DNA from 3 places in the Thalassospira sp. MBR-102 genome. Region 3 is predicted to be linked to each of the others. Evidence: riboswitches for the same ligand, from Rfam matches in the RefSeq annotation. Region 3 holds a riboswitch; each other region holds the start of a gene.

Region 1 (3,277 bases), on a different contig from region 3:
TTAAACCCGGTCTGGCGGGCTTTGGCTTCCTTGCGGATTGTCGTCAGGTCTTGCGCATCGCAGGTGACTTTGGCCTCTGTGATGTTGGGGAATTCCGACACCCCGGTCAGGGGATCGCGCCGGGTGGCAACGCGGTTTGCGCGGTTCTGCCAGATTTCGGAAATCTCCTTTTGCAGGGACCCGTCGGCAAGGGCCTTGATAATGCCGCCCTTGGCTTCAAGTGACTGGAACCGGCCCCAGGCATTGGATGCCAGTTCGCGGGTCAGGTTTTCGATGAACCATGAACCGCCTGCCGGGTCGATCACACGATGAACGTTGCTTTCTTCCTGCAGGATCAGTTGGGTGTTGCGCGCAATGCGGCGCGCAAAGCCATCAGACAGGCCGATCAGATGATCATAGGGCAGGCAGATAACGCTATCGGCACCGCCCAGACCGGCGCTCAGGCTGGTGACGGTGGTGCGCAGCATATTGACCCACGGATCAACCTTCGACAGTGCCATTTCGGCTGATACCGCATTGATCGTGATGGTGGCATCATCGACACCCGATGCCGAAAGAACCCGGCTCCACATCAGGCGAAGCGCACGAAGCTTGGCAATCCCGGCAAAGAAATCGGTGCCAACCGCAACATTGAACGCAATCGCGCCTGCCGCCTGATCAATCACCATGCCGGTATCGGTCAGCGCGCGAAGGTAGGTGACACCACCTGCCAGCAGGCAGGCGAGTTCCTGCCCGTCGGTTGCTCCGGCATTGTAAAACGGCGCACCATTTACCGTGATGGCGGTGGCATGGGGGAAACGGTCGATCAGATCGGCGGCAATATCGGCGGCCTGTTTGATCGCATCATCGGCTGAAACCGGAAGGCACCCTGTTGCGGCCAATGTGCCAATCGGATCGATGTTGAAGGCCGGTGCGGCGTCGCTTGCAAAATCGTCATCCGCGTCGGCGCTGTTTTGCCCATCCTTTTCAAGGCGCGCGGCCAAAAGCGCAGCGGCCGGGATGGCGGCGGCACCGGCATCAAGTGCGACGGTCGCAAGGTTGGTATAGACATCGTCAAGTATAGCATCGAGATCGGCAAGGCAGTGAATGGCAATGCCGTCAATGCCAGCATCGCCCGATGTGATATCCGCCCCCGTGCGTGCGGCGGCATCCAGACATAGCAGGACCGACGTTGCGCCGTTTTCCAGATCATCGAGAATCGCGGCATTGACCGATTTGGGATCGGGATGGTCATGAAGCTGGCGGATGTCCCAGCCGCTGGCGGCGTCCTTGGCATCGACGGCGGCACACAGGACCTGATGGATCAGGCGGGTTGCGTCGTCCTGATCGTCGTTGGTGTAAAGCGGCTGCATCGCGAAACCGTCAAGCATCCTTGTGACCAGTTTCTTGTCAAAGGATGCGCCTTTCAGGCCGGATTCCGCCAGTTGACGCCAGCTTGCATAATCGGCGGCTGGAAACTCTGAGGCCAGCTTTAACGGGTCTGTCATGCTCTCTCCCGGTCGCGGTCGGATCTTTTCGGATCTGGGCCGATATCTATTTTACAACGGATTCCCTCCGCCCGGTACACCCCGCCCGGTCCGGCAGAAACAAGAGCCATCTTTCGGTATCTGGCTTATGCACCGTCAAAAACGGCGCATTTACAGTTGCGAGGGCAGCTTCGGCCTTGATCGCGGGCTTTCGCCGGACCGCACCGAATTCCCGAAAGAATGTTTCATATCGCATCTGCGACATGGCGGTGTTTATAGCACCCGCCCATAATTACGTAAATAGGCATGGAAATACCTATTTAGATCAATGTTGCGGCCAGCCATCAGCATTCCGTAACGTTATCCTTCTGAAAAGTGGTTGTTTTCTGCCAAGGATGGGGTCGATGAACGGATATTAATGGCGTGCCGCTGCCATTATACTTTGGCCGGATTGTGATGGTTTCTGGGAAAAATTGCGGGGTTTAACCAATTTGACATTTTCGTCTGCCAGATTGGCGCTGTCCCAAATCTCGGAGTATTGCCATCCATGAATGCGCTTAGCGCCGTGCCGCCCCGACCAATGAATGACGGTCTGGTGGTGTTTGCCGACGACAGCCCCAGCGCCAAGGCGGCTCTTGAAACCGTTTTGCGCCGTGCCGGCTATGACGTGGCAGGGTTTGATTGTGCCGACGATCTGATCGACCAACTGGACGGTCTTTATCCGCGGGCGATCATTCTGGATCTTGAAATGCCCGGGATGAGCGGGTTTGAAGCCTTTTGCGAGATTCGACGCCGCTATCCGAATGCGGTTGAAGTGCCGGTTCTGTTCTTCTCGGCCCATTATGATGCCGATACGCGGGCCCAGGCCGATGCCCTTGGCGCGGCGGACTTTATCAGCAAAGATGCCAGCCCGATGGTGGTGATCGAGCAGCTTAACCGGGCGCTTGATAAATCCATGAGCCATTGCTGAACTATTTTTGGTAATCGCCTGCATTTTTCGTTTTCAGTGAATAATCAAAAAATCGGGTCTTTTGGTAAAAAATGCCGTTGGACCCGATTTTTCGTATTCCTCATATCATACTATTTAAATGCCATCTCAGGCGTGGCGAAGTTGCGCCGGATCACCTGATGGCATGGTGATCGTGTGGTTTTCGTCCCCGTGGACATGATAAAGCTGATCACCGGCAAGCGTGTCTGCCGGATCGATGGCCGGGCGGTGGGCGAGCCGGTCATAGAGTGCCGCAAAATCCGCATCCATCGCATCAAAAAGCTGCTGATAGTCGGTCAGCACGAAATAGGTTTTCTGGAAATCGTCAATGGCATAGTCGGTTGCCATCACCCGTTCGAGGTCAAATGCCACCCGGTTGGGGGTTGGATCGGTGACGGAATAGATGGTTTCCGTTTGCGATGACAGCATGCCCGCCCCATAGGCGCGCAATCCATGGTCGGTCATGATCAGGCCGAACTCGACCATGTACCAGTACATGCGGGCGAGTTTCTTGAGCCCGCCTTTGGCAATGGCTTCGGGGCCCTTGGCACCATAAGCCGCCAGATAATCGGCAAAGACCGGATCATAGAGCATCGGCACATGACCAAAGAAGTCATGGAAGATATCGGGTTCGACCAGATAGTCGATTTCCTCGGGCTTGCGCAGCCAGACGGTCACCGGGAAACGCCGGTTGGCGAGATGATCGAAAAACACATCATCGGGCACCAGCCCCGGCACCGCGACAAGGTGCCAGCCAGTGGCGGCATGGAGCTTCTCACTGACCCGGCCGAAATGCGGAATGCCATCGGCGGCATCAAGTTTT
Region 2 (3,277 bases), on a different contig from region 3:
ACGCCAGCACTGCGGCCATAGTGACCACCCGATTTAAGAACCAAGGCCAACCGCCAGATGCCCCGTATTGTCATTTGCAAAACCTGCCAACCAGCACCCGATGCTGATCCGGCCTCAAAGGTGGATTTTGTCGATGCGGATGGTTTTGCGCGGCAGTTAGGCACGGCACTTGATCAGGCGGAATTGCCCGAAACGTTTGAAATCACGCAGGTTGACTGCATGGGATCATGCAGCGACCCGACATCGGTTGCACTTCAGGGAACCGGGCGGGCAAGTTATCTTTTTGCCGGATTATCGGCACATCGTGATATTGACGATATCATTGCCACCTGCCGGGAATATCTGAACGCCCCGGATGGATGGATCGAAGACGCACGCGGCTGCGGACGTCTTCGATTTTGCCTTAAGGCCCGTATCCCGGCCCTGTGATTATGGTGCAACCGAAACAGTCATGGCCTGACGCAGCGGCTTATCGCCAACGGCAAGCTGGCTATGGTCATTAGCCGTAAGGGTCACGATAACCTCGTTATCACCCGCTGGAAGGTCTGCGATATGAAGCCACGGGCCATACAGGCGGGCGATCTTGGTGCCGTTAACATAGACATGAGCATGCCCCTCGCCCGGGATATGGGGACTGCTGGCATGTTCGGGGGCAAAACGGAAATTCTGGACCAAGAGATGCAGGTTCCAGCCACTGACCGGATCGGGCGCAATGGCAACATCAAGCCTTGGCGCATCAACGGCATCGGGCAGTGAAATGACGGCATCATGGCTGGCATGGGCACCGTTGACATTCATCGTGTCATGCGTATCACCATGGGCACTTTCCCCATGCGCGCGCGGATCGGAATGGTCATGACCATCAAGGGTGATGCCATTGCCCGCCGCCACCAGAAAGCCAATCCCGCCGCCAAAAACAAGCCCGATCCCGAAAAGAGCAAGTGAACGTGGCATTACGTTTATCCAGGCAAATCAATGAAAGAAAACAGGCGCGGAATATACCGCGCCTGATCAATGTGATTGCGTTTTACGCTTCCCGGTCGGCTTCACGCCGCCAGAAATGCCCGGCAAACAGCCCGGTCAACACCCAGGCCACCGCCCCGATACCAAAGGCACGCGCAGCAAACAGCGCGCCGAGTTCGGTCGGCACGGGACCGCTGAACTGATCGGGTTCCGGCGCACCGATAACATGGGGCGCCAGAAGCAGAACAACCGCCGCCCCCCACGCCAGCCAGTTCCGGCCAAAGGCGATCAGCCAAACCGCAAGTGCCGCGGTTGCCACCGTCGCAAACCACCAGATTTGCCGTTCATAGACATCGGCCGCAGCAACACCGGGCACCTCTGGCGCCAAGGTGAAGCCCGGTGCGAAATGCACGATGACAAACCCTGCAATGCCCCAGATGATGCCATTGCGCGCCGTCACCACATGACCACGATTTTCGGCAAAGGCCATGGCCGCGATCAGGATCAGTGCATAGCCGGTATAGACCAGCATGGTGAACAGGATGCTTAGCCCGTCACGCAGCGGATCAATCCCGCCGACATCCTGATGCGCGCTAACCGCGTCACCGCCGAAATGCACAAGGGCACCGGTTTCATACAGCTCCGCATGCAGCAAAACGGGCTGCACAAAATACAGCTGTAGCAGGGCCGCAATAAGCCCCGCTGCAGCACCAGCGAACAACGCGCTGGTTACTATGCGTGTGAACATGACTTAGTGGCAGGGAAAGCCGGTCGCGTGGCGCACATCGTGTGCCGCATCATGAAGCAGGTCCGCCTGAACGTGGCCGGTCACAAAGACAATCGCCATGCCGAAAACGGCACAGGCAAGGATCGGCAGAAGAACGGATTTTTTCGAAACGGCAAATGCCGCGGTCTGCGTGGTCATAGAAATCTCCTTTGCTGTCACACCCGACAGTCGGTTCGGGTCCATGCCTGGCAGGTCTCCTGGCTTGCGGGTCTTCATGCGTCGCCGACCTTCCCTGCTTTCGCAAGTGGTATGATGGCGGGCACTCGTCGCATACAGTCGCGGGGGCGGCTTTGGCTTTGACCGTCAAACAGACGGCTTTCCAAATTCCCTCTTCGTTTCCCAACCCCGAGCAGAGCGGGAAAAACCAAGCCATCCGTTTATGACGGTAATTTTGCGCAAGTGCAATGTGAAAACCACGCAGGCCGGGTGATCATTTGCCGAACATATTCGCCCGATTGTCGATATGCGACTGGAATGCCCGCAAAGATCAGTGCGGGGGTGGCTTAGTCGTGTGTGACGTGGGCAAAGACATCTCGAACAACACGGGAAATATGTTCGTCATCAATCTGATAGAAGATATGACGCCCGTTGCGCTCGGACGCCAGAATGCGCTGATCGCGCAACTGACGCAGATGATGGCTGGTAAGCGACTGCGACATGCCCGATGCCTCGGCCAGTTCACCAACGGTTTGCGGTTTTTCCATGCAGCGCAGAACAAGCTGCAACCGCCCGGCATCCCCCAAAAGCGCAAAGATTTTCGCCGCCGCCTCGATATCGGGCAGCGACAGGTTATGACCGGTGGCGCGCGACGCATCACGCGTTACGGCTTCCCCCTGTTCGGTGGAAAGGCCAAGACGTGCGGCGGTATCGCATTCATGACAACCGTCACCATCATTATTGGCGCTGACCACGACCGGGCGGGCCGGTGTGACTTCGACTTTACGGGATTTTGCTTTGCTTTGTGACATGCCCCTATTTTCCACGCCCTGCATCGCTTGGCAAGGGGACTTGATGTTTGCGTGCATGGAACTCCGCCACGCAGGGAACGTTACAGGTATGACACATCATCGAAAGTGCCCACCAGAACAAGGAGACACACCGATGCAAGAGCAAACAGCACTCGACATTTTTAATCTGCGCCAGTCCCACGACAGCTGGGAACGGAATGTTGCCGGTTACTGCGCGAAAAACGACATGCAGGTCGGAAATCTGCCCAAAGAGGTAACCGGCCCCTATAACGAGATGAATGAGGCATGGGAAAAGCTTAAGGCCGAAGGCGATGCCGCAAGCAACGCCACCGCAGAGCAGTTCCACAAGGCGACCGCAAATCTTGAAAAAGCATGGAACGATATGATTGGCAGGTAAATTGCCGGTTTTATGCCCTTTATAGAGAATGCCCCAAAATCGCCTTTTCATTGCAAATCGATGACATGATTACGCGCCAGATTGAAATTGTCTGGAAAAGCAAAAGGAGGCTCCCATGACAGCCCGTCCCCTTCCGGAGCACGCCAAGCTCCATCAGGAATT
Region 3 (3,277 bases):
GACACACGACAAGCCCGACAAGAGCCACGGGTAAAGCCAGCCACACATCGGGCCAGCGCACGCCGCTAAGATTGCCCAGAAGCCAGAACATGATGCCGCGCGCCTGCTCGGCACTGGCCGATTTGGTGACGATAAAGGATGTCAGGGCATTGAACATCTGCGATCCGGCAATCCCGGCCAGAATGATCGCACCCGTACCGCGCCCGGCCTGTAACGCCAGAAGGGTCACAAAGGCGAATGCCGCCACTGCGCCGATAAATGCACCAAGTGACAGCGAAAGCATCCCGGCCCCAAGACCTAGGATCACGATGCTGACCGCACCGGTCGATGCCCCGGCCGAAATGCCGAGCAGATAGGGATCGGCAAGACTGTTGCGCAAAAGCGCCTGCAGGACCGCACCGGAAACGGCCAAGGCCGCCCCGCAACTTGCGGCAACGATGGCGCGGCTAAGTCGGTAGTTCCAGATAATACCGGCATCAATCGCATCCACCGGATACCCGGCATCCCACAAATGATTGGCAATCGTATTGATCACCGTGCCCACCGGGATCGCTGTTTCGCCCACCGATGCGGCAACCGCCAGAACCGCTGCCAGCAACATCAGCGCGGCAAATGCCACGCTGATGCGTTTGATGAAAACAGGGCTGGAAATGATATTCCCGATCATTGGCCCGATCACTGGGTTGCCTCGAACGCCTCGATTGCCTTGGCCAGGGTTTCAATGCCGTCGATTGTCCGCATGGTCGGGTTCATCGACTGGGCATCCATGACGACGATATTTCCGCTTTTGACCGCATTCATCTGACGGGTTACCGGATCGGATTTCAGGAACTGCATTTTCAGTTCCCAGTCATCGGCCGGAAAACGGCGACGATCCATTTTGCCAATCGCAATGATATCGGGATTGGTTCGTGCGATGGTTTCCCACCCGACTGTGGGCCATTCATCATCACTGTCGATGACATTCTCCACACCAAGGATCGACATGACATAGGCCGGTGCGCCTTTCTGCCCGGCAACAAACGGATCAACATCGATTTCAGCACTGGAGAACCAGAACAGTACTGAAATTCCCTTGCCATTCACGGCGGCGACTTTTTCGCGCGCAGCCTGTTCGCGGGCTTTGAAATCGGCAATCAGATCTGCGCCGCGTTCCTCGACATCGAAGATTTTCGAAAGGTCGGCTATCCCCTGATAGATCTGATCCATCGAAAAGGCATCAATCCGCGTTCCGTCACCGCCCGTGGTGTTGTCCTTACCGACGCAATCGGCTGGTGCGGTATAGACCGGGATTGAAAGTTCGGCAAACTGGTCAATCGTTCCGACCTTGCCATTCGGGCCGATATGCCATTGGAACTGGGTTGCGACCATATCGGGTTTCTGGCCGACCACACTTTCAAAGCTGGGATCGTTGTCGGCCAGACGCGGAATGGTGGCGTTGACGTCGCGAAACTGTTCCTGCACCGGGCCAAGCCATACGGCCGTTCCGACCACCCTGTCGGCCAGTCCCAGAAGATAAAGCAGTTCAGTGCTGCTTTGGCCAAGCGATACGACACGGTTCGGAGCCTGATCAAAGGTCAGGGTTCGACCACAATTTTCCAGTGTGAGCGGATATTCCGTGGCAGATGCGTATTGCGCGAAAGAAGCCAGTCCTGCAGCAAACACCCCGACTGCAAGAACCTTTTTGTTCAGTTCAATCACTTTGCGTCCTTTCATGGATATGCTGATCGGGAATTTCATTTCCCGACCGGACATACCAAACCAATAAATGTTATGTTATAACACAACATCAAAGCTACTATGGTCAAGGGACTGGCTAAAGTGCTGAAAAATGGCGGGAAATGCCGGAATCCAAGGGCGGTCCAATGGCTTTCAGCCCGCCCGGAACGGTGACATATACCGACATCCTCCGGGGCACCCCGCCCGGTCCGTCGTATTTATGTCAGCAGGTCTCCTGGCTCGCGGGTCGTTGTGTTTTCCTGCCTTCCCGGGAAATATCCCAGTGGCTTTCAGAAGGAAACACTCACCGCCTACAGTTGCGGGGGCAGCTTCGGTTAACCGTCTTCACGGACGGCTTCGAATTCCCTTTATCCTTATCGGATACTGACATCTATCGGTGTCACATAGTCACGAAGGCCGGTCAAGCCAATTGCGAATAAATCGCAATGATTACAATTTTCAATAGGCGTTCGCCGCCGCCGTGCCATCGCCGCCCAGCCGCCCAAGGATCGCCGAGACATCGCGCATCGGTGGCGCGCCAAACATGCGGGCATATTCACGGCTGAATTGTGATGCGCTTTCATATCCGACTTCATAGGCCGCTGTTGCCGCATCCTTCATTTCGGTCAGCATCATCTGGCGCGCCATCGTCAGGCGAAGGCGTTTCTGATACTGAAGCGGGCTCATGGAGGTTACCTGTTTGAAATGATGATGGAAGGAAGACGGGCTCATATTCGCCTGTGCCGCCAGATCATCGACCCGAAGCGGTGCGGCAAAATCGTCCTTCATAAGGCGGATGATCTTGGAAATGCGCTGCATGTTGCTGCCGCCCATGCCGATTTGCGCAATCCTGGCACCCTGAAGGCCGCGCAGAAGGCGATAATGCACCTCGCGCAGAAGCATCGGCGCCATCACCGAAATATCGTCTTTCTCATCACACAGGCGCAACAGGCGCATCACAGCATCCAGCAAGGTATCGCTGGCGTTATCGACATGAAGCCCGCAATCGCTTTCGGATGCCGAGCCGACCTGAAGATCAATCTGGGTGACAAGATCGCCCAACATCTGACCATCAAGTTCAATCGACAAACTGCGATACGGAAGTGCTGCACTGGCATTTGTCACACAGCCGACAATCGGCAGGTCGACCGACGCCACCAGATACTTTCCGGGCGCGTAACTGAAAACCGCCTCGCCCAGAGTGACCTCTTTGGCACCTGACGCGATAATGCAAAGGCATGGCTTGTAGATTGTCGGAACTTTCATCGACGGCCCGGTCGCACGATACAGATGCACCGCCTTTACCGGCGTCTCGGCAACACCTTCGCCTTCGCAGTATCTGTCAATCAGTTCAGACATCTCTTCAAACACAGGCATCGCCAAACTCCTTTATTTCCCTAATATGAACTATAGCAACCAGAACCATCCTGAAAAGCGGTTTTCACCCTGCCTGGAGAATCAGGCAATTGATCAAGAGTTCTGTGTATTCATCAGGCCACCATTTGCAATCACAGTAAGCGCCATGATCCAGACAAGGAGGATGTCATGTCGCTTATGT

Evidence for each region. A riboswitch is a leader RNA that binds a small molecule or an ion and turns the genes downstream of it on or off. The one in region 3 is predicted to bind cobalamin.
Region 1: another riboswitch for cobalamin. It lies ahead of ABIE64_RS04630 (methylmalonyl-CoA mutase family protein); the one in region 3 lies ahead of ABIE64_RS15120 (ABC transporter substrate-binding protein).
Region 2: another riboswitch for cobalamin. It lies ahead of ABIE64_RS01610 (CbtB domain-containing protein); the one in region 3 lies ahead of ABIE64_RS15120 (ABC transporter substrate-binding protein).

Annotation. Positions count from the first base shown of each region.
Region 1 is NZ_JBEPTC010000002.1:254,550-257,826, reverse strand. It holds gene ABIE64_RS04630 (methylmalonyl-CoA mutase family protein) at 1-1,487, opposite strand, end outside; cobalamin riboswitch at 1,581-1,747, opposite strand; gene ABIE64_RS04625 (response regulator) at 2,014-2,436, shown strand; gene phhA (phenylalanine 4-monooxygenase) at 2,563-3,277, opposite strand, start outside.
Region 2 is NZ_JBEPTC010000001.1:332,203-335,479, reverse strand. It holds gene ABIE64_RS01625 (DUF1636 family protein) at 58-429, shown strand; gene ABIE64_RS01620 (hypothetical protein) at 430-954, opposite strand; gene ABIE64_RS01615 (CbtA family protein) at 1,028-1,711, opposite strand; gene ABIE64_RS01610 (CbtB domain-containing protein) at 1,715-1,888, opposite strand; cobalamin riboswitch at 1,921-2,134, opposite strand; gene ABIE64_RS01605 (ArsR/SmtB family transcription factor) at 2,254-2,718, opposite strand; gene ABIE64_RS01600 (hypothetical protein) at 2,852-3,115, shown strand; gene ABIE64_RS01595 (hypothetical protein) at 3,231-3,277, shown strand, end outside.
Region 3 is NZ_JBEPTC010000009.1:14,147-17,423, reverse strand. It holds gene ABIE64_RS15125 (FecCD family ABC transporter permease) at 1-667, opposite strand, end outside; gene ABIE64_RS15120 (ABC transporter substrate-binding protein) at 676-1,716, opposite strand; cobalamin riboswitch at 1,928-2,123, opposite strand; gene ABIE64_RS15115 (AraC family transcriptional regulator) at 2,179-3,096, opposite strand; gene ABIE64_RS15110 (SDR family oxidoreductase) at 3,265-3,277, shown strand, end outside.